DNA from 4 places in the Chelatococcus sp. YT9 genome. Region 3 is predicted to be linked to each of the others. Evidence: predicted binding sites of a transcription regulator. Region 3 holds the regulator's gene; each other region holds the start of a gene.
The links. Region 3 encodes PhoB, which activates phosphate uptake and scavenging genes when phosphate is short. Its sites were predicted from a motif close to TGTCATNNANCTGTCAT; they were not measured.

Region 1 (7,103 bases), 1.4 Mb from region 3:
GGTGCCGTGGATGGCGAGTGCGAGCACGCCAGGTATGGGGCCTAGCCCGAAGGCGATGACGAAGACGAGCGCGAAGACGATTTCGGGCACGCTGCGGCAGAATTCCAGGAAGCGCCGCGCCACAAAGCGAACCCGGGGGGAGGGCGTGAGATTGAGGGCGGCGGGGAAGCTCAGGATAAACGCGCAGATGGCGCCGAGCGCCGTGCCCAGATAGGCGATGATCAGCGTCTCGCCGAGAAGGCGCGCCCACTTGCCGAGGCCCCAAAACCATTCATTGAAGTCCGTCCAGACGGGGTCGCCATTCGAAAGATGGCCAAGGCGGACGATATAGGAGGCGAAAGCGCCGATATTCTGGAAGAGTTTGCCGAGATCGACCTCCGTCATCCACCCCGAGGTCACCATGGCAGCGATGAAGATCGCGATGCCGAGGAGAACGCGGCGCCGCCTGTTCGCAACCTCCTGGTCATACCGAAGGGCGAGCGCTTGGCTCTGCGCAGGCGGCAGGGTAGGGACGGATGCGGTCATGACCAATCTGCAATCATGCAATTCATCGGGGCGCTATGACCCCGATGAATGCGGCTTCCTGTGCATGGATCACGGACCCAAGCCTGGATGGCTTTTCCATGGCCCGAGTGGGCGGACGTTCGTCAGCTCGACTTCTTGCGCAGGCTGTCGACGAAGCTGTTGAGCTCGATGATCGGCTTGTAGGCGGCGTTGTCGACCGGCTGCCAAGGACCCTGCTTGCCTTCATAGATCTTGTCGAAGGCGGCCTTGTCCTTCGCCTGGATGTCCATGAACGCCTGGCGGATCTTGGTCTTCAGGTCCGGCGGCAGATTGGAGAGCATGGCGATCGGCGAGTTCACGATCTGCTCGGACTTGAAGATGATGCGGAAATCGTCAGCGTTGACCATGTTCTTGCGGGCCATACGCAGGAGGTTCGATTCCTGCTCGTCGTTCCACCAGTTGGCGGCCACATCGACAGTGCCCTGGTTCAGGGCAATGACGGCGTTCTCGTGGCTGCCGGTGTAGACGACCTTGCCGAAGAAGGCCGCGGGGTCGATCTTCATCTGATCGAGGGCAAAGCGCGGAACGTTGTTGCCGGACGTGGAGTTGGGGTCGACGAGGCCGAGATTCTTGCCCTTCAGATCCTCGATCTTCTGATAGGGGCTGTCCTTCTTTACGTAGAAGACGGAGTAGTAGCCCTTCGTGCCATCGAGGTTGGTCTCGATCGCGAAGGCTTCCGTATTCACGCCGGTCATCAGCGCCCGGGCGAAGGAGGAGGGGCCGTAGGAGGCAATGTGGATGTTGCCGGACCGCTGGCCTTCGATGACGGCCGCATAGTCATTGGCAATGCGCAGCTTTACGGGAACGCCGAGTTCCTTCGTGAGATAGGCCATCAGCGGGTTGAAGCGCTCAGTTACGCCGGAGGCGTTCTCAGCAGGAATGATCGCGAAGGTGAGTTCCGGATACTGAGACTTCCAGTCCTGCGCGAACGCGGCACCCGTGGTGAAGAGGCCGACAGCGGCCGCGATAACGAGACGATGGTTGAACATTGTGGTCTCCGAGTGAATTATATTGTGCGCTACGTTACGTATTCGAATGCATTCGCGGAGTTTGAATGCGAATTCGTATGAAAACGCTCGGCGTTGCCGCCGTGCTTCAGGATTCGTGTACGCTGTCTGATCAACCAAAAGTCCTGTCGATCAAGCCGGAATCGATAGGGCGCTTGCCATCGCGGCCTGCGGTCGCGGTATGGCAGTTGCTTTTCCGAGCACTTCCTCGGCTTCCAGGCCGTAGAGATCGCGCGCCACGTCGTCCGTGAGCGCTTCGGGCGCGCCATCGAAGACGACTCGGCCTGCCGCAATGCCGATGAGGCGATCACAATAGGTCCGCGCGAGATCTAGCGAATGCAGGTTGCACAGGACCGTGATGCCGTAGTGCTTGTTGATGCGCAGCAACGCGTCCATCACGATCTTCGTGTTGCGCGGATCGAGTGACGCGACCGGCTCGTCCGCGAGGACTATCTGCGGCTCCTGCACGAGCGCCCGGGCGATCGCGACACGCTGCTGTTGGCCGCCGGACAGGCTTTCGGCACGTTGCGCGGCGAGGCCCGCAATGTCGAATTGTTCAAGCGCCGACAGCGCGATGGCCTTGTCTTCCTCGGACCACATCTTCAGCACCGCCCGCGGGGCCGGAACATGATTAAGCCGGCCCATGAGCACATTGGTGAGCACATCGAGCCGGCCGGAAAGATTGAACTGCTGAAATATCATAGCGGCGGATTGACGCCATCGGCGGAGTTCGCGCCCATGCAGGGCTGTGACGTCGACGCCGTCAAAGACAATGCGACCGCTGGTGGGGTCGACAAGCCTGTTGATCATGCGCAGCAAAGTGGATTTTCCAGCGCCGGATCTGCCGATCACCCCGATAAAGCCGCCGGTGTCGATATCCAGCGAAACCTTGTCGACGGCCGTCTTCGTCGCAAACTGGCGCGAGACATCGCGAATGCTGAGCAAGAATCCCTCCGCAGCAAGAAAAGCTACCCGCTGCTGCGCCTGGCCATCCCTGTTCAATCAGAGATCAGCCGTCGCAGCTTCGACGATTATGAACACCGCCTGATGCAGCGGCGGCTGCGGACGCCAACACCGTGGGCCGCAGTTGATCCCGCAGCCTCCAGGCTACGTTGATGAATAGGCTATAAGGATATCGTGCAACAGTTCCGTGACATCGTGCTTCGCACCTTTTCGGCTGCTTCTGCACTATGTGTATAGTGTTGATAAAATTACGCTGGCTAATATTGGCCTGGCTAAATACTTGTCGCGATCCGCAATTCTTATTCCTGATCAGCTGCCCACCCACAACGCACTATTCAATGATGATCTGCATGCGGTCACCGCTGTTGGCGCTGATGCCGAAGGCGATGGGGCGGCCACTAGCGTCGATGTCAACCTTCTGCGTTTCAAGAATCGGCCGCGTTCGCGCGATCTTCAAGAGGCGAGCCTCGCGGGCTGTCGGCATCCGGCTTATGATCCATGTGCATTTACGCGTGTAATCGTGAATGCCGAATGCCTTCAAGGCATTGGTATGCGAAACCGTCTCACGCAATACGGTGTCGAACCCACGGAAGCGGTCGGCCGGGTAGAAATTCTGTGTGAGGCCCATGGGGCGTCCTTCAACCGACGACAGGGTGTCGATAACAAGAACGTCCGCGCCGCGCGCAAGCTCAAGCCGCTCACAGACGAGCGGATCGGCCGTCTCGATGGCGGTCGAGAGGATCTCGCGGTCCCCGGCGATGTTGAAGCGGCGCATATTGTCGGTGAAACGCGTTCGCTCTCCCACCGCGTAGGGCACGGTATCTTCGGCGACGAAGAGGCCGCGGCCGTGCTCGATGCGGATGAGCCCTTCCTTCTCGAGTTCGGCGAGCGCCCTGCGGGTCGTGAAGCGGCTGACGGAGAAGTGCTCTGACAGCGCGGCCTCAGGCATGATCTGTTCGCCGGGCTTCAGTGTCTGATCGCGAATCTCGGTGCGAAGGGCCGTTGCAACCTTCTGCCACAGGGGAGGGGCCGCCTTCCGCGCCTTGGGTGAGCTTTCTCTGGATGGCGATGCTTCCATGTCGTTTCGGTCCGTTTACCCCGTGCGGATAGGTGGCGCGGCCTGTCGTACTGTTGCGATATGACACGCGTATACACCCCACTCATAGTCCCGTCGTGTGTCCCGCCGCAATGTCATCCAAATGATATATTGGCGGCGTAGACATCCGCATGCTATCAGAAAGGTACGGACCTTTCATGAAAGATATGCTTTCCAGGACAGGCGAGCGGACCGCGGGAGCCCCGCATTCGTGTCCTGACCTGCGGAAGGCAGGAGGCGACCGACGCGGATGACGAGCATGCAGGCAGTCGGCCAGGGTGATGAAAACGGGGTTGCGGCGAGGCAATCGTGGCTGAGCGTGCTTGCGCGCGCACCGCGCGAGGAGCTGGAGGCCGCTTTCGCGAAGGTACCGGAATGCCCCGCGCATCAGTTCCTGCGCCAGCCGGAGATTGGTCTCGTCATGGTGCAGGGACGCGCCGGTGGTAGCGGCAATGCTTTCAACCTCGGTGAAATGACGGTGACCCGGTGCGCCTTGCAACTCGCAGATGGCACCATTGGTCTTGGATACGTACAGGGGCGCGATCGCCGCTGCGCGGAAATCGCCGCGATTCTCGACGCGCTGTTGCAGGTGCCGGAGCGCCGGGCGGACCTTGAGAAGGTCGTTCTTGAGCCGCTTGCCGCGGCTCAGGCGGCTCGGCGAGATGCACGCAGCCGCAAGGCGGCGTCGACCAAGGTCGAGTTCTTCACGATGGCACGGGGAGACAATCCGCGATGACGCTTGCATTCGATTCCGCTGGACTTGAGCCTGGCTTCTCCAATCCGGTTTTCGACAGTCAGTCCGTATTCCGCAATGTGCTGAATGCCATCGCCTATCCTGGCGCGATCGAGCAGTTCGCACGGCGGCCGGGCGCGCCCGAGGGGCTCACGCCGGCGATGGCGGCAGTCGTGCTGACCTTGTGCGATCTCGACACGCCTGTCTGGTGCGACGCGGCGCTGACAAGCGAGCCGGTGTCCACCTATCTGCGCTTTCATTGCGGCGCGCCGCTCGTGACAGAGCCGGCAGAGGCACGTTTCGCGCTGATCGGCGATACGGCGGTGATGCCGCGCCTCGCGGCCTTTGCATTGGGCGACGAGCGTTATCCTGATCGCTCGGCCACGCTTGTTGTGGCGGTGCCTTCGCTGACCGAGGGGCCGCAGCGTCAGTGGTCAGGACCCGGCATTCTCCGACGCCGGACGGTCGCGATCGCCGGCTTGCCAGACTGGTTCTGGGGGGATTGGGCGCTCAACCAGGGGCTTTATCCGCTCGGTGTGGACGTCCTTTTTACGTGCGGCGACGCGGTCGTGGGTATGCCCCGGGGTATCGCGGTTAAGGAGTAGCCATGTATGTCGCGGTGAAGGGTGGCGAGCGCGCCATCCTGAATTCCCACAAGCTTGTGGCGGAGGAGCGTCGCGGAGATCCCGCGATCGCCGAACTCAGCCTCGCGCAGATTACCGAGCAGTTCCGCCTTGCCGTCGATCGCGTCATGAACGAAGGCTCGGTCTACGATCCCGAACTCGCGGCGCTCGCTTTGAAGCAGGCCCAGGGCGACAGCGTGGAAGCCATCTTCCTTCTCCGCGCCTATCGCACCACCTTGCCGCGGATTGCGGTATCCCGGCCGATCGAAACGGTTGGAATGGCGGTGCGCCGCCGCATCTCGGCCGCTTACAAGGACATGCCCGGGGGGCAGGTTCTTGGCCCGACCTACGACTACACCCACCGCCTGCTTGATTTTGCGCTGGCGGCGGAGGGCGACGAGGCGCCTCGGGCCGAAAGAGCTGAAGCGCCCCTGCCGGAAACGATGCCGCCGGTGCTCGACATCCTCGCCCATGAGGGCCTGATCGAGGAGGAGATTCCAGATCGCGAAGGCGGACCCGTCTTCGACGTCACCCGCGATCCCATGTCCTTCCCCGCCGGACGAGACCAGCGACTGCAGAACCTCGCCCGCGGCGACGAAGGCTTTGTTCTCGGGCTCGCCTATTCGACGACGCGGGGCTATGGCGGCAGCCATCCCTTCGTCGGTGAATTGCGGCTCGGGGAAGTGTCCGTCGAGATTGTGCCGGAAGAGCTCGGCTTTCCCATCGACATCGGTGAGATCACCGTCACCGAATGCCAGATGATCAATCAGTTCAAAGGCTCCACGGAGAAACCGCCGCAATTCACCCGCGGCTACGGGTTGAGCTTTGGACATTGCGAGCGCAAGGCGATGGCCATGTCGCTCGTCGACAGGGCCTTGCGCTGCAAGGAACTGGGTGAGGATGCGCTCTATCCCGCGCAGGACGATGAATTCGTCCTCTCGCACACCGACAATGTGGAGGCCGTCGGCTTCGTCACCCATTTCAAGCTGCCTCACTACGTGGACTTCCAGGCAGAGCTTGAACTCGTGCGCAAGATGCGGGCGGAGCAGGCGCGGGTCGAACCGCGGGAGGCCGCGGAATGACCAGCGACTACAACTTCGCCTACCTCGATGAGCAGACCAAGCGGATGATCCGCAGGACGCTTTTGAAGGCGCTTGCCATTCCCGGTTACCAGGTGCCGTTCGGCGGCCGCGAGATGCCGCTTGCCTATGGCTGGGGCACCGGCGGAATCCAAGTCACGGCAAGTGTCATCGGGCCTGAGGACGTCCTGAAGGTGATCGACCAAGGGGCCGACGACACCACGAATGCGGTGTCGATCCGCAGGTTCTTCGAGCGTGTCGCCGATGTCGCGACAACCGAATCGACGACGGACGCCACCATCATCCAGACACGCCACCGTATTCCGGAGGCGCCCTTGGTCGAGGGGCAGATCCTCGTCTACCAGGTGCCGCAGCCGGAACCGCTCCGCCGGCTGGAGCCGCGGGAGACAGAGACGCGCAAAATGCACGCCTATGGCGAATATGGGTTGATGCAAGTGAAGCTCTACGAAGACATCGCCCAGTTCGGCTACATCGCGACAACCTACGACTATCCCGTCATCGTGAACGGCCGCTATCTCACCGCGCCGTCGCCGATTCCGAAGTTCGATAACCCGAAGATGGAGCACAATCCGGCGATCCAACTATTTGGTGCTGGTCGCGAGAAGCGAATTTACGCCATTCCACCTTATACAAGCGTGAGGAGCCTCGATTTCGACGATCATCCGTTTGCGATCCAACGGTGGAACGGTGCCTGCGCGCTTTGCGGCGCGGCCGACAGCTACCTCGACGAGGTGGTGCTCGACGACAAGGGCAACCGCATGTTCGTCTGCTCCGACACGGACTATTGCGGCCAGCGGCGGGCCGCCGGCCATGTCGGTGAGCAGCCGGACGTTGATGCCGCGCTCACCGGGGAGACGATGCCATGAGCGCGGTTTTCGCTTCCGTGTCGGATAGTCTGCCGCCCGTGTCACCTGGAGCTCGCAAGCCACTGCTGAAAGTGCAAGGTCTCAGCAAGACCTTCGGACGGACCGTCGCCTGCCGCAACATCGATCTCACGCTCTACGCGGGTGAGGTCAT
Region 2 (7,103 bases), 1.4 Mb from region 3:
CGTCGTCAAAAAAGGCGAGGTGACGTTCGAGGACGTGCATTTCGCCTATCATCCCGAGAGGCCAATCCTGCAGGGCGTGTCGTTCAGCATCCCCGCGGGGCATACCGTCGCGATCGTCGGCTCGTCGGGCGCGGGCAAGTCGACGTTGTCGCGCCTTCTGTTCCGCTTCTATGCACCGTCTAAGGGGCGCATCCTCATCGATGGGCAGAACATAGCCGAGATCCAGCAGACGTCGCTCCGGGCGGCGATCGGCATGGTCCCGCAGGATACCGTGCTGTTCAACGACACCATCGGCTATAACATCCGCTACGGCCGCTGGGACGCCACGAAGGAGGAGCTCATCGCCGCCGCGCGCGACGCGCGGATCGACGGCTTCATCAGCAGCTTGCCGGAAGGCTACGACACGCCTGTCGGCGAGCGCGGGCTGAAGCTCTCGGGCGGCGAGAAACAACGCGTGGCCATTGCACGAACCATCCTGAAGGCGCCGCCCATCCTGGTTCTCGACGAGGCGACATCGGCCCTCGACAGTTTCACAGAGCGTGATATCCAATCGGCCCTGGAACGCGTCAGCCGGGGCCGCGCGACGCTGGTCATCGCCCATCGCCTGTCCACTATAGTTGCGGCCGATGAGATCCTCGTGTTGGATCAAGGCCGTATTGTCGAACGCGGCCGACATCTCGACCTGCTCGCCAGGAATGGCCTCTATGCCGCGCTGTGGAACCAGCAGCGCGAGGCCGAGGAAGCGCGCGAACGGCTGAAACGCGTCTCGGACGCTGAGGCGATGGAGGCGGCTGCCGCCGAAAGTCTGCCGGTGCCGCAGGCCTGACGGCGTTTCGGCTTCATACGTTTTGGATTGCGCTGCAATGCAGGTTTCGCCTGACAGGCGGCATGCTTAATGTGCGGCAAGGCCGTGAATTGCGGTTTTGCCTGACCAATGTGATAAAGCGCGCGAACTGGAGACATACCTTGTCCGTCTACGATTCGATCCGCAGCGGGCTCGCGCCCATTCATAAGGAAGGTTATCCCTTCATCGCCATCGCGGCGGTCGCCTCCCTTGTTCTCGGGCATCTTTGGACGCCCTTTGGGTGGATTGGCGCGTTGATCACGCTGTGGATCTGCTATTTCTTCAGAGATCCGGAGCGCGTGACCCCAGTCAGCCCAGGCCTAGTCATCGCGCCCGCGGACGGGCGTGTGAGTGCCATCGCCACTGTGCTGCCGCCGGCCGAGCTTGGGCTGTCGGAAGTTCCGATGACCCGTGTTTCGATCTTCATGAACGTCTTCGACTGCCACGTGAACCGCAGCCCCGTCGACGGACGCATCGAGCGCATCGTTTACACGCCGGGCATCTTCATCAACGCCGATCTCGACAAGGCGAGCGAGGATAACGAGCGCAACGGCCTCGTGATCTCGCACGGGGACCTGCGTATCGGCGTGGTGCAGATCGCGGGCCTTGTCGCGCGGCGGATCGTTTCCTTCGTGCGCGAGGGGGACACGCTGGCTGCGGGCGAGCGCTTCGGCCTCATCCGCTTCGGATCCCGGGTCGACGTCTATCTGCCGCAGACAGTCGCGCCGCTGGTCGGCGTCGGCCAGCGGTCCGTTGCCGGTGAGACTGTGATCGCCGACCTCGGCGTCCGTGGCGAGCCGCGCCTGTATCGCCAGAGCTGAATGCCAGCGCCATTTCCAGCCAACGCCGGGAGACCCTGGGAAGCCGATGAGTGATCTGTTCCCGCCCTTCGCGCCGGATCCGGACGAGCCCAAGCGACGGCTGTTCAAGCCGATCCCGCTGCGTCTGCTCGTGCCGAACCTGATCACGCTGCTTGCGCTGTGCCTGGGGCTGACGGCAATCCGTCTCGCGATTGAGGAGCGCCTCGAGCTGGCGATCTTCGCCATTGCCGTTGCGGCCGTGCTCGACGGGCTGGATGGACGCATCGCGCGGCTGCTCAAGGGCACCTCGCGCTTCGGCGCCGAACTCGATTCCCTTTCGGATTTCGTGAACTTCGGCGTCGCGCCGCCGATGCTGCTCTACGTCTTCATCCTGCACGACATGCGCTCGCTCGGCTGGATCGCGGCACTCGTCTTCGCCATTGCGGCCGCCCTGAGGCTCGCGCGCTTCAACGTCATGCTCGACGATCCCAATCGTCCTGAATGGCAGAAGCAGTTCTTCGTTGGCATGGCCGCCCCCGCGGGCGCGGTCACGGTGATGCTGCCGCTCTATCTCAATTTCGTCGGCATTCCCGGCGGCGGGTTGCCGGCGCCGGTTGTCGGGGTCTACGTGATCCTCATCGCTTTCCTGATGGTGAGCCGGATCCCGACGTTCTCCGGCAAGACATTCGGCAGTCGCGTGCCGCGCGAACTTGTGCTGCCGCTCTTCGTCTTGGTGGTCCTCTTCGCGGCCCTGTTCGTCAGCTTTACGTTCGAGGTGCTGGCGGTCTGTACGCTTGCCTATCTCGGCGCGCTACCCTTCGGATTCATGCGCTATCGGGCCCTTGAGAAGGCGGACAGGCTTGAGAAATCAGCGCTGCGTGCCGATGGCGTGAAAACGTCGTCGGGCCCTGATGGTGCACCGCCCGCCGTGTGATCGCGTGGCCCCAGTCAGTGAGTTTTGCACGACCGAAGTGCGGCGGCGGTTGCATTCGTCGGCCGGGCGGTCCACTGAAAGATGATGTTGAGCTGACAAATATGTCGATTCGCGTTGAAATCGGCTATACCTCTGCGCTCAGCATCCCAGGTTCACAATATGTCGCGTATCGAGTAGGGTCCGCGCCGTCCCATTGTGACCAATAGTGACCGCAAGGAATCGAATGTCGAAAGAAGAGCTCCTCGAGTTCCCGGGAGTTGTGACGGAACTGCTCCCCAATGCGATGTTTCGCGTCAAGCTCGAGAACGACCATGAGATCGTGGCCCATACCGCCGGCAAGATGCGCAAGAACCGCATCCGCGTGCTGACGGGCGACCGCGTTCTCGTTGAGATGACGCCTTATGATCTGACCAAGGGCCGGATCACCTACCGTTTCAAATAGTTTATTGCCTGACTGCAGCGCATTTGGCCCGGGAGAGCTACGCCTTGGTTTCCACCCTCGACGCATCCTTGTCGGCGAGTTGGCGTCCTAAGCTCATATTGGCCTCGGCTTCGCCGCGCAGGCTGGCTCTTTTGCAGCAGGTCGGCGTCGAGCCGGACGCGTTGATGCCCGCCGATGTCGACGAGACCCCGCTGCGCGGCGAGAAGCCGCGCGACGTCGCCCGCCGGCTGGCGCGCGACAAGGCGGAGGCCACCCGCCGCTTGGCAGAGCGGCAGCAGGAGCTTGCGAGCGCCTTCATCCTCGCGGCCGACACGGTCGTTGCCGTCGGCCGGCGTATTCTTCCCAAGGCTGAAACCGTTGAGGACGCCGCCCAGTGCCTGCGCATGGTGTCGGGGCGCGGACATCGCGTCTATTCTGCGGTGCACCTCATCACCCCGCAGGGCAAAAGCCGCCAGCGGATTGTGGAGACGCGCGTGCGCTTCAAGAACCTGTCACAGGACGAGATGGAGAGCTATCTCGCCTCGGGCGAATGGCGCGGCAAGGCGGGTGGCTACGCCATTCAGGGGCTCGCCGGTGCCTTTGCCGTGAAGCTCGTTGGCTCCTACACGGCCGTGGTCGGCCTGCCACTCTATGAAAGCGTCAACCTGCTGGCCGGCGAGGGGTATCCCGTTCGCCTGTCATGGCTGAACGCGGCGTGAGGCAATGGTGCCGATCGCTGACAACGACAATGCAAGCGGCGCGGACCACCCTGGCGGCAGCGGGGCTGACGATACCAAGCCCTGCCCGATTTGCGGGAAGGCCTCGACATTGCGGTGGCGGCCGTTCTGCTCCAAGCGCTGCGCAGATATCGATCTCAACCGATGGTTGTCGGGGGGGTATGTGATCCCCGCGCGCGACGACGACCCCCTCGACGACGAGAGCGATGAAGGACCAACGACCGAACGTTGAGTCCGGTTATCCCCTCAGGAGCTGATATAGCGCGGCACCTTCTTCATGAGCAGCGCGATCAACAGCGGGTCCATGAAGTCGTAGTGGTCGGGAATGTCGAGGCTCGCTACGCGCTTGCCTTTGAGATGCTTGCCAAATCGCGCGGTCAGCTGGGCCTTATGCGCCCGCTCCATGACGAGAATCGTGTCCGCCCATTCAATATGCTCTGGCGACACTCTTTCGTCCGCGTCCGGACTGAGACCCGCTGAGGCTGTCTCGATGCCGGGCTTCTCTGCACTGGGCCAAGAGGCGAATATCTGCTCAGCGGTGGGGCTGCGCAGCCTGTTACGCCGACAGATGAAAAGTACGCGCTTCATAAGGGTCCGTTGGAGGGAATAGCGCCATCGATAGGCAGGCGTGAGCTTGGCTGATATAGACACCGTGCCTTCGGGATGGAACGTCTTTCGGAATGGAACGCTATGGTCGACCCGCTGCCAATTTACGGCATCAAGAACTGCGACACGATGAAAAAAGCACGCTCCTGGCTTGAGGGCCACGGCATCGCTTATACCTTCCACGACTACAAGGCCGAAGGCATAGACGCAGGGCATCTTAAGGCCTGGGTTAAGGCGGTCGGTTGGGAAAAGCTCCTGAATCGGGCGGGTACGACATTCCGCAAGCTGCCAGACGGTGACCGCGCGGATCTCACGGAAGAAAAGGCCATAGCGCTGATGCTCGCTCAGCCGTCGATGATCAAGCGCCCGGTGCTGTTGGTCGGCGGGAGCCCGCTCGTCGGCTTCAAGCCCGAGGAATATGAGAAGCGGCTCCTATAGGGCGGCTTCCATCGAATTCGCGGAGCGCCAGGATGATGCCCGACTTGCACCCGCTCGGTCTGCGATGGCTGGCCGGTGTTCCCGCATCAGCAGATCCTGTTTTTCACGGCTTCGGGGCGACGACGTTGATGTTGACGCCAAAAACATTCACGCGGTCCCCGGATGTCACCGTATAGCTCGCGCTATCGGTCGCGCCCACCCGGGCCGGTGCCTGATAAAGAACGATACGCGCGGGAAATTCCTTCCCGGCGCAGTTGCCGTTGCGTACCCGCACTTTCGCGTCGCGGACCGCCAGCGTGCCGGCGGATGGAATTTTGTCGACCCGGATGTCGACGAGGGGCTTGGGACTGCAATCCGGAAAGGCGCCGGAATGAACCGACAGCTGGCTGGTCTTGCCAGCCGGCACGTCGATTGTTCGCAGTGTCTGGTCCTGCGCGAGAGATGGCGTGCCCGTTGCTAAGCTGATGTACAGGGCGGCAGACAGGATCGGTATGCAAATCTTCATGGCGGTACCTCCCGCATCGATCATAGCAAGTCTTGCGATTTCCGACAGGCGACCACCGCGGAAGGGCCGTTATCGCGCCGTCATATCCGCTGCCTAGGGTGCGCGGACGTCCTGGAGGATCCGTCCATGCTGCGCCTGTCACTGCTCGCTGCTACCGCTATCGTTACCGCCTTTGCCACGCCCGCGCCATCGCTGGCGCAGGGTGCGGCCGCGACCGCCACCGTGATCGCGCATCGCGGTGCGAGCGGCTACCGGCCCGATCACACCATCGAAGGCTATAAGCTTGCGATCGAGCAGGGGGCGGATTTCATCGAGCCGGACGTGGTGTCGACCAAGGACGGCGTGCTCATCGTCCGCCATGAGCCCATGCTCTCGGGCACCACAGACGTTGCCGATCGTACGGAGTTCGCGAGCCGCAAAACGACGAAGAAGCTTGACGGCGTGGATGTCACGGACTGGTTCGTCGGCGATTTCACTCTCGCCGAGATCAAAACCCTCTTCGCGAAGCAGCCGATGGCCGGCCGCGACACGAGCTTCGACGGCAAGTTCCGCATTCCCACCCTCCAGGAGGTCATCGACCTCGCCAAGGCCGAGAGTACCCGCCTCGGGCGGCCGATCGGCATCGCGCCGGAAACCAAGCATCCTACCTTCCATCAGCAGGCTGGCCTTCCGCTGGAGGACAAGCTCCTCGCCATGTTGGCCGCCGCTGGATGGACATCGAAGGACGCGCCCGTCGTCATTCAGAGCTTCGAGGTCGGCAACCTCAAGTATCTGCGCGGCAAGACCAATGTCCGCCTCGCGCAGCTTGTCGATGCCGACAACGTCGGGCCGGACGGCGAGATCGTCCTCGCCGTGCCGCTGGCGCAGCCCTACAACTTCGTGGTCGCCGGCGACAAGCGCACCTTCAAGGATCTCGTCACCCCGGAAGGGCTGAAGGAGATCGCCACCTATGCCGATATCGTCGCGCCCTGGAAGCCTTACATCCTCTCGGCGAAATATTCGGACGTCAATGGCGACGGCAAGCCGGACGATCTCAACGGCGACGGCAAGCTCGACTGGGCCGACCGCACGCTCCTGCCGCCGACCGAAGTGGTGAAGAACGCCCATGCACAGGGCCTCAAGGTCTTCACCTGGACATTCCGCGCGGAGCCGCGCAACCTGGCCTCGAACTTCAAGGGCGATCCGGTCGCCGAAATCCGCGCCTATATCGACCTTGGTGTTGATGGCGTGTTCAGTGACTTCCCGGATGTGGCGGTGAAGGCCGCACGTGGCCACTAGCCCGGTCGTTGCCGGCGCATCTGGTATTTTCCGGCGGCCTGCGCCGATGTGCGGGCCGGCCTTGCCTCCTGGTAACCATTGGCGATATGGCCCCTGAATGTCTCGCGCGATGCCGTGCGCGTCCGGGGCGCGCTGGGGTAGGCGTTGCGGCAACCGTCTGGTAGTATTTTTTATTACCATAGGGACCGGAGGCGACCGTGGTTGATTTCACCGAATATTTCAAGACATCTGCCCATGATGTGGTTGATATCGGCGTGCCGAACTCCATTACATACGGTTTGGGAGGGAATGATCGGCTGAAGGGTAATACAGACGCGGTCTTCGTCGTAGCTGCGGGGGGCTGGGGAGACGATATCTACACGTCCGCCAAAGGTCTCATGGTTGTGGCCGACCACGGCGGGGGCTATGATAAGATTGATCTCAGCGATTTCCTATCATCAGGTGATAATACGAAGGCCGGGACGATTGACGGCGGCAAGCACTTGATATTGATCAACGAAACTACAGTGTCTGCCGTTATCATCGCCAACTGGCGGGATG
Region 3 (7,103 bases):
AGGCCGAGCAGCAGACCCTCGCCGCGGATCTCGGTGATGACGTCGGGATAGCGGTCCTTGAGCTCCGCGAGGCGTTGCTTGAACAGCAGGCTCTTGCGGCGTACCTCTTCCAGGAACCCATCCGCGAGTATGACATCGAGAACGGCATTGCCGACGGCCATCGCGAGCGGATTGCCCCCGAAGGTCGTTCCGTGTGTGCCGGCCGTCATGCCCTTTCCGGCCTCGGCCGTCGCGAGGCATGCGCCCATGGGAAAGCCGCCGCCGATGCCCTTGGCGACAGCCATGATGTCGGGCGTGACGCCGGACCACTCGTGGGCAAACAGCTTGCCGGTGCGGCCAACGCCCGTCTGGACCTCGTCCAGGATCAGCAGCAGGCCTTTGTCGTCGCATATCTGGCGCAGACGCTTGAGATCGGCGGTAGGCACCGACCGAACGCCGCCTTCTCCTTGGATCGGCTCGATCAGGATCGCGGCGGTTTCATCGGTGATCGCCGCCTCGAGGGCCTTGAAATCGCCAAATGGTACTTGGTCGAAGCCTTCGACCTTCGGGCCGAAGCCCTCCAGATATTTGGCCTGGCCACCGGCGGCGATGGTCGCGAGTGTCCGACCGTGGAAAGCGCCTTCGAAGGTAATGATGCGGAACCGCTCGGGATGGCCGCTCACCGCGTGATATTTCCGCGCCATCTTGATGGCGCATTCCAGGGCCTCCGCACCGGAGTTTGTGAAGAAGACCGTGTCGGCGAAGGTCGCGTCGACGAGCCGCTGCGCGAGCCTTTCACCGCCGGGGATGCGATAGAGGTTCGACGTGTGCCAAACCTTGGACGCCTGCTCAGTCAAGGCTTCCACGAGATGCGGATGGGCGTGGCCGAGTGCGTTCACGGCGATGCCCGCGCCGAGGTCGAGATATCGTTCGCCTTGTCGCGTCATCAGCCATACGCCCTCTCCCTTTTCGAATTCGATGTCGGGACGCGCATAAGTCGGCAGCAACGGCGAAATCACGATTTCAACCTCCGCAAGAGGAAAGTTTCCAAAAGAACCATGGGCAGACATCACCGATATCGGGCCCGTGTCTCGGAAAATCAAAGTGCCGCCCACGGAGGGGCGGCACTCCATCAATTCTAAAGGTCATGTTTTCCATGTCAATTCAAAGACTGTGATACCTCTCATCAACGTCCGAGCCGCCGCGGACGGGCTGGCCGGATCGGATGGGAAAGGATCTCTGCGCGCCACCTGCAGGATTTGATATGTGCCGGAACCGAAGACGCTTTTCCCCTTGACTCTCGGACGAGGTTCTTGGGGAAAACGGCGGGTGTGGCAGGGGGACTCTTGCCCCCGAGTCGGGGCATATTGTAGTTTCGCCTTCAACGACTACGACATCTCGTGTAGCGGAACTTATCATTCGCGTTCGTTGTCACCATGCAACGGGGTTGGGCTCGTGTGGAGCTGGCCGCGAAAGATAAGGGATTCCATGCACTGCAACTGCTGACGGAGAAGGCGATGACCGACCCGAGCCAATCTTGGAGCGATGAGCGTGTAGAGCTCTTGCGCAAGCTCTGGTCTGATGGCCTCAGCGCCAGTCAGATCGCCGCCGAACTCGGCGGTATCACCCGCAATGCGGTGATCGGCAAGGTGCACCGCCTCGGCCTGTCAGGCCGCGCCAAGAGCACCGCCAATTCCGCTCCCCGTCCCCGCAAACCGGCCCGGCAGCCGGGTGCTGCCGCGCCGGCTCCCGCCGCTTCCGCGCCAGGCCCCGTGCGCACTAGTGCCGCGCTGGCTCCTCAGCCCGTCGCCGAAGCGGCTCCCGTGCTCGTTCGCCTGCCTCAGCCCCGCGAGGAAGTGGTGATCCCTATGTCTGAGAGGGTCACCATCATGGAACTCCGTGAATCCATGTGCCGGTGGCCCATGGGTGATCCAACGACGCCGGAATTCCGCTTCTGCGGCGCCCGGTCCGAGCTGGGTATGCCCTATTGCTCGCACCATTCGCGCATTGCCTATCAGCCCGTCGCCGATCGCAGGCGGGATCGTAAGCGGGCCTGAGGTCTTCGGCTGCCCGGTGACGCGGATAGCTGGCAAACATTCGAGCCCTTGAAAGGCCGCTGCGATGTGATCGCGGCGGCCTTTCTCATTGGGTCGACAGGTATCGATCCGCCAGTTCAGCCAGCCTTCGCGAAGGTCTCGTCAAAGGAATAGCCGGCGCCACGCACCGTGCGGATCGGATCAGGTCGGCGCATGCGGTTGATCGCCTTGCGGAGGCGCCCGACATGCACGTCGACGGTCCGCTCGTCGATGTAGACGTCGTGGCCCCACACCCGGTCGAGCAACTGCTCCCGGGTGAAGACACGGCCCGGGCTCTGCATCAGGAACTCGAGCAGCTTGAATTCCGTCGGCCCGAGATGGAGCTCCCGGCCGCCGCGCTTGACCCGGTGGGTCTCGCGATCGAGTTCGATATCGCCGGCAATGAGTTGCGCCGCAACCTGACCCGGCTTGGCGCGCCGCAGCAGGGCCCGCACGCGCGCCAGGAGTTCCGGCACGGAGAAGGGCTTGACGATATAGTCGTCGGCGCCGGTCGCGAGACCACGCACACGCTCGGTCTCCTCGCCGCGCGCCGTCAACATGATGATCGGCAGCCGCTCGGTCTCCTCGCGCGCGCGGATGCGGCGGCACAGCTCGATGCCGGAGAGCCCTGGCAGCATCCAGTCCAGCAATACGAGGTCCGGCACCGCTTCGCGCAGCCGTATCTCCGCTTCGTCGCCACGGGCGACGCTGTCGACTGTATAGCCCTCGGCCTCGAGGTTATAACGGAGGAGCAGCGTGAGCGGCTCCTCATCCTCGACGATCAGAATACGTGGTCCCATCGAAAGTCCTATGGTTCCACTGTTGTCCTGGCCCCCCGGTTCACAGGATCAGTGGGATCAGTTGCTAGGATCGGTTGGCGCCTTGGTGAAGCTGGAGGTATCCCCCTTCGGGCGGTCGGCAGCCAATGTGACGCCTGTCGCCAGATAATGGACCGTCTCGGCGATGTTGGTGGTGTGATCGCCGATACGCTCGATGTTCTTGGCGAGGAACAGAAGGTGCGTGCAGAACGTGATGTTGCGCGGATCTTCCATCATATAGGTGAGCAACTCGCGGAAGATCGACGTGTACAGCGCATCGATGCGATCATCGCGCTGCCAAACGTCAAGGGCTTGCGCGTCATCTCGCTGCACATAGGCATCGAGCACGTCCTTGAGCTGCTCCTGCACGAGATCGCTCATGTGTTGTACGCCGATCACGAGCTTCTGAGGCTGTGTTTCGCCGCTGATGGCGACGACACGTTTGCTCGTGTTCTTGGCAAGGTCCCCGATGCGCTCGAGATCGGCGGCCACGCGAATGACCGAGATCAGTTCGCGCAGGTCGACCGCCATGGGCTGGCGTCGCGCGATGGTGAGCACGGCGAGTTCTTCGATGTCACGCTGCAACCCGTCGAGGCGGGCATCAGCGGAGATGACGGACTGGGCGAGAGTGCTGTCGCGCTTGACCAGCGCCAGCGTGGAGTCCGTGAGCATCTTCTCGGCGACGCCCCCCATCTCGACGATCCGGGTCCGCAGTTCGTCGAGATCCTCGTCGAAGGATGAGACGATATGTTCAGGCATTGCCTCAGGTCCCCTAGCTTTGGCCATCAGGATCAGCCAAACCGGCCGGTGATGTAGTCCTGCGTACGCTTGTCTTGCGGTGCGGTGAAGATCTTCGAGGTATCGTCGAACTCGATGAGGTCGCCGAGATACATGAAGGCCGTATACTGAGAGACGCGCGCCGCCTGCTGCATGCTGTGCGTCACGATGGCGATAGTATAGTCGCGCTTGAGCTCGTCGATCAGCTCCTCAATCTTGGCCGTCGAGATCGGATCGAGCGCAGAGCACGGCTCGTCGAGCAGGATGACTTCCGGCTTCACCGCGACGGTGCGGGCGATGCACAGGCGCTGCTGCTGGCCGCCGGATAGGCTGAGCCCGCTGGCGTCGAGCTTATCCTTCACCTCTTCCCAAAGCGCGGCCCGGCGGAGCGCCGATTCCACGCGGTCGTTGAGCTCGCTCTTGGGGAGGTTCTCGTAGAGGCGCACCCCGAAGGCGATATTGTCATAGATCGACATCGGAAACGGCGTAGGCTTCTGGAAGACCATGCCCACCTTGGCGCGCAGGAGGTTCAGATCCTGCTTGGGCGAGAGGACATTCTCGCCGTCCAGAAGCACTTCGCCCTCGGCACGCTGTTTCGGATAGAGGTCGTACATCCGGTTCAGGACGCGCAGCAGTGTTGACTTGCCGCAGCCGGACGGGCCGATGAACGCGGTGACGATGTTCTCGTAGAGGGGCAGGTTGATGCCCTTCAGCGCAAGCGAGTCACCATAAAAGAACTTGAGGTTCTTGACCGAGACCTTCTCGGATTGGGGCTTTTCCGTAGCAGTGGTCATCTTTGTTTCCCCGGCGAAGAGAGCGTCCGTGCCGTGATGCTGAGGGCGAGAACAGCGAAGGTGATGATGAGGGCGCCGACCCAGGCAAGTGCCTGCCAGTCCTTGTAGGGGCTCAGGGCGAACTGGAAGATGACCGAGGGAAGGCTGGCCATCGGACCGTTGAGATCCGTGCTCCAGAACTGGTTGTTGAGAGCCGTGAAGAGAAGCGGCGCGGTCTCGCCGCTGATACGCGCCACGGCGAGCAGCACGCCCGTCACCATGCCGGCCTTGGCGGCACGATAGGCGATCTTGCGGATCACCACGTGGCGGGGCAGGCCAAGCGCGGATGCCGCTTCACGAAGCTGGTTGGGCACGAGGTTGAGCATGTCTTCCGTGGTGCGCACGACGACCGGAACCACGATGATGCCAAGCGCCACGCCGCCGGCCCAGGCAGAGAAGTGGCCCATGCGTGCCACCATGATCTCATAGACGAAGAGGCCGATAACGATGGAGGGCGCGCTGAGCAGGATGTCGTTGATGAAGCGTATCACCATCGACAATTTTCCATAGCGTCCGTACTCGGCCATGTAGGTACCGGCGAGGATGCCGAGCGGCGTGCCGAAGAGCGTACCAAGGAAGGTCATGATCAAGCTGCCGACTATGGCGTTGATCAGACCGCCCTGGCTGCCCGGCGGTGGCGTGTTCTCCGTAAACACCGCGACGGACAGGCCGCCGAAGCCTTCCCACAGGAGCGTGCCGAGGATCAGTACCAGCCAGCCGAGGCCGATGGCTGCGGCGGCGATGCACAGGCCCATGGCGATCGTGCTCGCGCGCTTGCGCTTTGCATAGGCGGCGGGGTTTTTCGCAACGTCCATGACAATCAACCCCCGGTGCGCTTCTCGATCCGCATCAGCATCAGGCGCGCTGCCGCGAGAACGAAGAAGGTGATGACGAAGAGGATGAGACCGAGAGCGACGAGGGAGGACGTGTAAACGTCACCCACCGCCTCGGTGAATTCGTTCGCGATCGTCGCGGAGATCGTCGTACCGGGCTGGAGGATCGAGGCTGAGATCCGATGGGCATTGCCGATCACGAAGGTGACCGCCATCGTTTCGCCCAAGGCGCGGCCAAGGCCGAGCATGACTCCGCCGATGATGCCAACCCGGGTGTAGGGGATGATGACATTGCGCACGACTTCCCAGCGCGTGCAGCCGAGCCCGTAGGCGGCTTCCTTGAGCACCGCCGGAACCGTCTCGAAGACGTCGCGCGAGATCGAGGCAACGAAGGGCAGGACCATGATCGCCAGGATCAGGCCTGCGGTCAGTGTACCGATGCCGTAGGGCGGCCCGGCGAAAACCGAGGAGAGAACCGGGATCGGCCCAAATAGCGAGATAAGGAACGGCTGTACCGTGCTCTGCAGGAAGGGCGCGAAGACGAACAAGCCCCAGATGCCGTAGATGATGCTGGGGATGCCGGCGAGGAGCTCGATGGCTGTGCCAATGGGCCGGCGCAGCCACGGCGGGCAGATCTCAGTGAGGAAGATCGCGGTGCCGATGCCGATGGGAATGGCGATCAGCATGGCGATGAGCGATGTCACGATGGTCCCGTAAACCGGCGCGAGCGCCCCGAATTTTTCCGTGACCGGATTCCAGGACTGCCCCCAGAGGAAGCTGATGCCGAAGGCCTGGAAGGCCGGCATCGAACCCTCGATAAGCGCGACGATCACGCCTCCGAGAATGACGAGAACGGTGACGGCCGATCCCAGCGTGATGTATTTGAAGGTCGCGTCGCCAACCTTGAAGCGGGTCAGAACGCGGCTCCGGTCGACGGATGCGCTCGATGATAACCCGCTATTCTGCAGCGCCAAGTCTGCCATAGCCCGTTGCCTTTGCGTGGTTGTCATGGAATTCGGCTGCCTTCGTCCCTTGCCGCGCTAGCGGACATTAGGCGAGGTCGAGCATTGTGCGCCAGCCTCCAGAGGCGAGGTGGCCCGTAATCGCGTGGATGTTCCGGAGACAAGCCAGGTTTTCTCGACGGAACCTTATGAGGGCAGAAGAGGCCCCGGTGCATCTCGCCCGACGTGCCGGACTGTCATGCCGGGAGTGGCAGGCACTGAGAGCAAGCAGGCGGGCCAGAGGCCCGCCTGCTGTCTTCAGGGATTTATTTCGAAGCGCTGTAGAGCGACTTGCCGCTGGCGTCCTTGATGTCGGAAGCCCACTTGGCCTTGACCGTGGAGACGACATTGGCAGGCATCGGAATGTAGTCGAGCTCCTCGGCGAGCGCGCCACCCTTGGTGTAGGCCCAATCGAAGAAGCGCAGGGCTTCAGCGGCGTGCTCGGCGTTCGCCGGAACCTTGTGCATGAGGATGAAGGTGGCGGCCGTGATCGGCCAGGAGTCGGCGCCCGGCTCGTTCGTCAGCACCACGGCGAAGCCAGGAACGCTGTTCCAGTCGGCATTGGCAGCAGCAGCCTGGAAGGTCTTGGTGACCGGCTCGACAACCTTGCCGTCCTTGTTGACGAGCTTGGTGTGCGAAAGCTTGTTCTGCTTGGCGTAGGCATACTCGACGTAGCCGATGGAGCCCTTGGTCTGGCTGACGTTGTTGGCCACGCCTTCGTTACCCTTGGCGCCGATACCGACCGGCCATTCGACGGCGGTGGCCGAACCGACCTTGGACTTCCAGT
Region 4 (7,103 bases), 700 kb from region 3:
CAACTGGACGGTCGAGCAGTTTGCGCGCGCGATGCACGCCGGGGAGGGGCCGAATGGCCAGCATCTCTATCCGGCGTTTCCCTACGCCTCGTTTCAGCGGATGACGGCGCGTGATCTGCGCGATCTCTTCGCTTTCATCAAGACCCTCCCTGCTGTGCAAGGGAGTGCTCCGAGCCACGATCTCAAGTTCCCGTTCGCAATCAGGCGCGGCATCGGCCTTTGGAAAATTCTTTATCTCGACGGGGAGGTGTTCAAGCCTGATCAGGCCCGTAGCGCCTCCTGGAACCGCGGGGCCTATCTCGTGGAAGGCGTCGCTCACTGTGCCGAATGCCACAGCCCCCGTGACGCGCTCGGTGGCATCATCCCGGATCGCCGCTTCGCTGGCGGCCCCAATCCCGAAGGGCGCGGGTATATCCCCAACATCACACCAGATGAGGCGACTGGCATCGGCAAATGGTCGAAGGAGGAACTGGTCGAACTTTTAACGACCGGCTTCACACCCACCTTCGATTCGGTCGGCGGCAGCATGGCCGCCGTGGTCGCCGGGACCTCGCAGCTGCCCCCCGAGGACCGGGAGGCGATGGCCGAGTATATTCTGTCATTGCCACCGCGGACCGCGACCCCGAGGGCGAATTGATTTTTGCGATTGTGGCAGCTGCGGCCCAAGGCGGTGCCTGGGCCTAATCCATCACGGCCGCTTTGAGGATGCAGACCATGACCGCGCGGGACGGACCATCGCTCGTGCAGCGTACCGTATGAGGACGGTCGCAACGGTAGCGCAGGCTCTCACCGGCTCGGGCAGACTGGAGGATTCCTGCCACCTCGACGGTGAATTCTCCCTCGAGAACGGACAGACATTCGATGGAGCCCCGCTGGTGGGCATCGGAATCGAGCACCGCGCCAGGCTCAGCCTGGATATCATACCACTGGAGCCATTCGACGGTCTTGATCCATCCGATGATGGCAAGGCGCATGCGTCCGTCGTCGGAGACCAGTATGGGGGTGTCGGCCCGCGATGATTTCTCGATGAAGGGCTCGTCATCGCCGGATGCGAGGACGCGCTCGATAGAGACATCAAGCGCCTGGCTCAAGCGCCAGATCGTGGCGAGTGTCGGGTTGGTCTCGTTGCGCTCGATCTGGCTGATGATGGATTTCGCAACGCCGGACTGCTCCGCGAGCTCCGATAGCGACAGATTATAGGCCTTGCGGAGCCGCTGCACCGTCTTGCCGAGTTGACCGGACAAGAGCTGCGCGCCAGCTTCCATTTCTCGCGTGCGATCCTTGCCCTCAACGGCCATCAACCTGCCTCATGATTTCGGAATAGCGAACAAGCGTTTGCTATGACGGACGCAATGTGACCGTGTCGAGCGGATCAATCAAGCATTGTTCGCCCACCACCGATGAAAGTGATGGACCGGGCCATGGCCTGAGCCGATGGTGAGCTGGTCTGCGGCCGCGAGCGCCGCCGTAACATAGGCCTTGGCCGCGCCGACGGCCGCTGTCAGATCGAGGCCTTTGGCGAGCCCCGCCGCAATCGCGGACGACAAGGTGCAACCGGTGCCATGGGTGTTGGTGCTTGCAATGCGCGGCGCGCTGAAGCGATGAACCGCCTTGCCGTCGAGCAGAAGATCGGTGCTTTCAGGGCCGTCACCATGGCCGCCCTTGATCAAGACGGCTTCGGCGCCGAGCGCGAGAATGAGTTGGCCCTGCGCGATGACATCATCCTCGTTATGAGCCACGGGCCTGTCCACAAGGGCGGCCGCTTCGGGCAGATTCGGCGTGATGATACGGGCTTGCGGAATGAGGCTTTGCCGTAATGCGGTGATTGCATCGGCTGCGAGCAGCCGGTCTCCGCTGGTCGCGACCATCACGGGATCCAGCACAACCTGCCGCTGGCCATGGCGCGCGAGCCCGGCAGCAACGGCCTCGATGACGCTTGCCTGCGACAGCATCCCGATCTTTACCGCGGCGACGGCCAGATCTGAGAAAACCGCATCCATCTGCGCGGTCACGAACGCCGGCGGTATGTCGTGAATGCCGCTTACCCCATGCGTATTCTGGGCCGTCAAGGCGGCGATCACACTGGCCCCATAGACGCCCAGCGCCGAAAAGGTTTTCAGATCGGCCTGAATGCCCGCGCCGCCACCGGAATCGGAACCAGCGATCGTGACCGCGATCGGTGTCATGAATTAAACCTCCATCAGGCCACTTCGCCGGCTGTGTGCCGGGCCTCGCTTCCTGGCCTCAGGCCTGGCGCGCCCGCGCCGTGAGGGCCTCGTCGACGATAGCGCGCAGCCGGGCGGTCGCGGCCTTGACATCCTCCTGCATGAACAGCGCGGATATCACCGCGACGCCGTCGGCGCCAGCGGCAATGACCGCCGCGGCGTTGGACACGTCGATCCCTGCGATCGCGCCGACGGGCTTGTTCGGCGCCGCAGCGCGGGCGACCGCCGCGACCTGCGCAAAGCCACGCGCGCCGAGTGGTAGTTCCGGATTGGCCTTGCTAACGGTCTCGAATACGCCTCCGATACAGCCATAATCCAGCGGTTGCCCTTCCATCCCGCGCGCATCGGTTTCCGTCTTCAGCGTCAGCCCGATGATTGCCTCTGGGCCGAGGAGGCGCCGTGCGTCCGCGACGGATATGTCGGTCTGGCCAACATGCACACCTTCGGCCTCGGCCGCCAGCGCGACATCGATACGGTCGTTGATGAGGAGCGGTACACCGGAGCCGGCGATTGCGGCGCGGATGGCGCGTGCGTTCTCAACGAGATGGCGGGCTTCGCCATCCTTGTCCCGATACTGCAGCAGCGTGGCCCCACCATCGACGGCCGCGCGGGCGAGCTCCGGCAAGGACCGGTCCTTCGTGCGTCGGGGGTCGAGGATCGCGTAAACGCGAAGGTCAACTTGTGGCATCACTACCCTCGTTGCTGCCGGTATTCACATCGTCCTGCGACGCAATCCCCGAAGGGGAGCAGTCGCGACCGTTCGGTCATGGCAAGAAGATGGCGCGTTGGCAAGCCGCGTGGGCCGCGTGAGGCGCCCGGGGATTTCGAAGTCCGCACGGAGACGGTTTAGGACCGGGCGATGATCGGCGTTAAAAAAGGCCGCGATGGGTTATCCATCGCGGCATCAAGGCGATTGAGCAGGGAGGTCAGCTCAAACGGTATGGGTTGGTCCAGCCTTGCGGGCGGCGCGTTCGGCGTAGCTGTGATGATGCTGGCGCCACACCAGGAACACGCCCGACGCGATAATGATGCCCGACCCGAAGACGACGGCAGGAACGGGGAGTTCCTCGAAGATAAACCAGCCGATAAGGCAGGCCCAGATCATCGTGGTGTATTCGAAGGGCGCGATCAGCGACGTGTCGGCATGCTTGTAGCTCATGGTGAGCAGGATCTGGCCAATGCCGCCCATGACGCCGATGCCGACGAACAGCGCGAATTCACGCGGCGAAGGCATGACCCAGTTGCCGAGCGCGATCGTGGCTAGTCCTAGCGTGCTCATCAGAACCACGAAATAGAACACGATGGAGCCGGTGCGCTCGGTATTGACGAGCTTGCGCACCTCGATGGTCGTGCTGGCGTTGCAGAGCGCCGCGAAGAGAGCGAACATCAGGCCGATGGTGACAGCCGGAGAGGCAGCCCCGGACATCAGCGCGCTCGAAGCGACATGCGGGGTCAACATCACCAAAACGCCGATGAAGCCGATGAAGACCGCGAGCCAGCGATAAGCCTGCACCTTCTCTCGCAAGAAAATCGCCGCGAGGACGACCACGAGCAGCGGCGCGATGTAGCCGATGGCGATCGCGTCCGAGAGCGGCAGCTTGGCAAGGGCCGCAAAGCCCAGAAACATGCCGCAGCCACCGATCAGGCCACGCTTGATATGCCCGCCGATATTCTTCGTCCGCATCGACGCCATGATCTCGCGGCGGAAGCCGAGCCACACCAGAAGGGGCAGGATCGTGAAGAACGAACGGAAAAAGACGATCTGGCCGGTCGGGAAATCCTGACCGACAGTTTTGATGCCCGCGGCCATCAGCGTGAAGAACAAAGCTGATACGACCTTGAGCGATATACCGAGGAGGGGGTTCACGGCGGGAGACCAGATATGTGCAGCTGCTGCCTTCATACCGGGCAACCCCTTGGGAGCCAATATCGAAAGCAGCAGGTCAGCTATGCGTCCGGCGCGATGGTGTGTATTTCCTCAAGTTACTTTTAAGAGGAAATTAATGGATCTAGGTACGGTGGAAGAACAAATATGGTTTATTCTTGTTAATCCTGCCAATATTAAGTCATAATCTCGCCGCCATCTGGACGGGTCGAGATTGCCCCTTGTTCAGGCATCGCCCCCTGGCTCGTCACGAAACTGCAATCGGAATCAGGTTTTTGATAGCTCGCACGGCCGGATGAGGACCGTGCTCCGAGCAAGCTTACGCGGAAGGCCGGAGCCTTGCGGAACGACGTTGTGCGAACGAAAGCCCTGTTCATTTCTGATGTGCATCTCGGTACCAAGGGATGCCAGGCAGATCTGTTGCTCGATTTCCTGCGGTTCCACGACGCCGATACGATCTATCTCGTCGGCGATATGGTCGACGGGTGGCGTCTTAGGCAGAAGTGGTATTGGCCCCAGGCGCATAACGACGTCGTTCAAAAGATGCTTCGTAAAGCACGCAAGGGCTGTCAGATCATTTATATTCCAGGTAATCATGACGAGTTTCTTCGTGATTACGTTGGGTCAAACTTCGGTGGCGTGTTGATCATGGAATACGCGATCCATGAAGCAGCCAATGGCAGCCGATATCTTGTCACGCATGGCGACCAATTCGACATGGTCGTGCGCCACGCCCGCTGGCTCGCCTTCTTCGGTGATCGCGCTTATGGCTTCGCCCTGTTCGTGAACACCTATCTCAATGTCGCGCGCCGTCGTCTCGGCCTGACCTACTGGTCCCTGTCTTCCTGGGCAAAGCTCAAAGTGAAGAACGCAGTGAATTACATTGGCCGCTTCGAGGAGTTGCTCGCCTCGGAGGCGCGTCGCCACGAGGCCGACGGCGTCATTTGCGGCCATATCCACCACGCCACGATGCATGACGACTATGGCGTCCGCTACATTAATACCGGTGATTGGGTGGAATCCTGCACCGCCCTGGTCGAGCACTATGATGGCCGTTTCGAGATCGTTCGCTGGGGCCGATCGCGAGAGCCCAACGCGATTGTCCCCCTTCAGGAAGTGGCCGCCTGATGCGCGTTCTCGTTGCCACGGACGCCTGGCACCCGCAGATCAACGGCGTCGTGCGGTCGCTCGAGAATGTCGCGCGGGAGGCTCCTGCACTCGGCGCGGAGATTGTCTTCCTTACACCCGACATGTTTCGGACCTGGCCGATGCCGAGCTATCCGGAGATCCGGCTGGCGGTCGCCTTTGCCTCCTCGGTCCGGCGCAAGATGGCCGCGTTCAAGCCCGATTTCGTGCATATCGCAACCGAGGGACCGATCGGCTTGGCCGCGCGACGCGCCTGCATCAGTGACGGGCAGTCCTTTACGACGAGCTATCATACGCGCTTTCCCGAATATCTCGCGGCCCGCTTGCCGGTGCCCACGGGTTGGAGCTACGCCGCACTCAGGCGCTTTCACAACGCGGGGGCCGGCATCATGGTGAGCACGGGCACGATCGAGCGGGAACTCGCCGACAGGGGGTTCGGCCCGCTGATGCGCTGGTCGCGCGGGGTCGATGCATCGCTTTTCCGACCTCGGCCTGATGCCGCGCGACCTTTCGCGGGGCCGGTTTTCCTTTACGTCGGACGCGTTGCCGTCGACAAGAACATCGAGGCCTTTTTGAAGCTCGATCTCCCCGGAACAAAGGTGGTGGTGGGAGACGGCCCGGCCCGACCTGCCTTGCAGGCGACCTATCCTGAGGCCCGCTTCCTCGGGAGCCTTACCGGCGAGGCGCTCGCGGACATCTATTCCGCCGCGGATGTCTTCGTGTTTCCCAGCGCGACAGATACCTTTGGAATCGTGCTTCTGGAGGCGTTGGCGAGCGGCTTGCCCGTGGCCGCGCTGCCGGTTGCGGGCCCAATCGATGTCATCGGCTCGTCGGGATGCGGCGTGCTCGATCATGATCTCAGAGAGGCTGCTCTCGCGGCGCTCGAGATCTCTCGCGCGCGCTGCCGTGACTATGGGCTCACCTTCACGTGGCAGGCCAGCGCCCGCCAGTTTCTAGACAATATCCGCCTGGCACATGGCGCGGCATCAGGCGACGACGGGCTAGCCATCGCTTCTTGAAACGGTCTGGTGTCGTAGTCTTCAGGTAAAACGGCGCAGCTTTTCCGAAGTGCTCATCGTGGTGAGCCCGGCCAGGATCTCGCCCGGTGAGCGGATGGATTTACGCTGTCCAGCCGCCTGCGATGACGCTTGACGTGCCACCAGCGCCTCCAGTTGCTCGCGGATGCTGGCCGTGTTGTGCATCCCTGTCCCCTGGTCGGCAGCTTGTTCGGCATTGTTCACGACGAGCCGCACCGTCTGAGGCAGGTCCGGTTCGATGGTCGGCTCTCGGCGCAAGGCGGGCTCGGGTTCCGCCGCGGCGTCACAAGCCTCCACGGCCTTTGCCAATCGCTGGTCGATCTGGTCCATCAGGCGTGTCAAAAGCCGGAAGCGCTCGCTGATCGCCATGCTGTTCGCGGCGACCGCATAGAGGCTCGTAAGACGATCCCGAACAGCGCCGTTGACGATATCCTCGTATGTGCTCCCGGCTGAGTTCTTGCTCCAGGCCATTTCCTGGATCAGCTCAGCGGCATCCATGATCGCGGCCGTCGTTTTCTCCTGAGCGCGCGCCAGGGCCATGAATGGATCTTCGCTGGCGTCCCGATCGAGCACCGGCTGGCTTCCTGGTGAAAGCGCGATTTCGATACGCGTACGCTCGATCAGGCGTTGAAGTTGGACAAGCCGAAACCGCTGCCTCTGGCGTACATCGTCTTTGGCGTCCGCGTGCTCCGTGCGGCGACTGCTGCCCTGGAGGCGGCTCAGTGCGTCAATCAGAGCCTGGAGATCGGCGTGGCGCTGGCGGCGCACATATTCCGCCAGAAACCAGCGTCCGCGCTCGGTCTCGGTGAG

Region 1: phnF (phosphonate metabolism transcriptional regulator PhnF) is a predicted target of PhoB. The motif match lies at 3,724-3,740, and genes of this name have one in related genera.
Region 2: KIO76_RS15495 (glycerophosphodiester phosphodiesterase) is a predicted target of PhoB. The motif match lies at 5,353-5,369, and genes of this name have one in related genera.
Region 4: KIO76_RS12190 (UDP-2,3-diacylglucosamine diphosphatase) is a predicted target of PhoB. The motif match lies at 4,356-4,372, and genes of this name have one in related genera.

The regions. Positions count from the first base shown of each region.
Region 1 covers NZ_JAHBRW010000001.1:567,119-574,221, reverse strand. The annotation lists gene phnE (phosphonate ABC transporter, permease protein PhnE) at 1-525, opposite strand, end outside; gene phnD (phosphonate ABC transporter substrate-binding protein) at 648-1,553, opposite strand; gene phnC (phosphonate ABC transporter ATP-binding protein) at 1,704-2,516, opposite strand; gene phnF (phosphonate metabolism transcriptional regulator PhnF) at 2,866-3,612, opposite strand; gene phnG (phosphonate C-P lyase system protein PhnG) at 3,881-4,366, shown strand; gene phnH (phosphonate C-P lyase system protein PhnH) at 4,363-4,968, shown strand; gene KIO76_RS02495 (carbon-phosphorus lyase complex subunit) at 4,971-6,068, shown strand; gene KIO76_RS02490 (alpha-D-ribose 1-methylphosphonate 5-phosphate C-P-lyase PhnJ) at 6,065-6,952, shown strand; gene phnK (phosphonate C-P lyase system protein PhnK) at 6,949-7,103, shown strand, end outside.
Region 2 covers NZ_JAHBRW010000001.1:3,358,525-3,365,627, forward strand. The annotation lists gene KIO76_RS15450 (ABCB family ABC transporter ATP-binding protein/permease) at 1-826, shown strand, start outside; gene KIO76_RS15455 (phosphatidylserine decarboxylase) at 967-1,665, shown strand; gene pssA (CDP-diacylglycerol--serine O-phosphatidyltransferase) at 1,712-2,578, shown strand; gene infA (translation initiation factor IF-1) at 2,802-3,020, shown strand; gene KIO76_RS15470 (Maf-like protein) at 3,089-3,718, shown strand; gene yacG (DNA gyrase inhibitor YacG) at 3,723-3,968, shown strand; gene KIO76_RS15480 (low molecular weight protein tyrosine phosphatase family protein) at 3,983-4,324, opposite strand; gene KIO76_RS15485 (ArsC family reductase) at 4,427-4,780, shown strand; gene KIO76_RS15490 (hypothetical protein) at 4,884-5,285, opposite strand; gene KIO76_RS15495 (glycerophosphodiester phosphodiesterase) at 5,412-6,563, shown strand; gene KIO76_RS31610 (DUF4214 domain-containing protein) at 6,761-7,103, shown strand, end outside.
Region 3 covers NZ_JAHBRW010000001.1:1,966,487-1,973,589, forward strand. The annotation lists gene KIO76_RS08840 (aspartate aminotransferase family protein) at 1-1,049, opposite strand, end outside; gene KIO76_RS08845 (GcrA family cell cycle regulator) at 1,497-2,036, shown strand; gene phoB (phosphate regulon transcriptional regulator PhoB) at 2,153-2,854, opposite strand; gene phoU (phosphate signaling complex protein PhoU) at 2,912-3,631, opposite strand; gene pstB (phosphate ABC transporter ATP-binding protein PstB) at 3,664-4,443, opposite strand; gene pstA (phosphate ABC transporter permease PstA) at 4,440-5,297, opposite strand; gene pstC (phosphate ABC transporter permease subunit PstC) at 5,303-6,298, opposite strand; gene pstS (phosphate ABC transporter substrate-binding protein PstS) at 6,583-7,103, opposite strand, start outside.
Region 4 covers NZ_JAHBRW010000001.1:2,670,288-2,677,390, forward strand. The annotation lists gene KIO76_RS12165 (c-type cytochrome) at 1-637, shown strand, start outside; gene KIO76_RS12170 (helix-turn-helix domain-containing protein) at 681-1,298, opposite strand; gene thiD (bifunctional hydroxymethylpyrimidine kinase/phosphomethylpyrimidine kinase) at 1,377-2,186, opposite strand; gene thiE (thiamine phosphate synthase) at 2,245-2,913, opposite strand; gene KIO76_RS12185 (DMT family transporter) at 3,157-4,128, opposite strand; gene KIO76_RS12190 (UDP-2,3-diacylglucosamine diphosphatase) at 4,450-5,238, shown strand; gene KIO76_RS12195 (glycosyltransferase family 4 protein) at 5,238-6,275, shown strand; gene KIO76_RS12200 (hypothetical protein) at 6,297-7,103, opposite strand, start outside.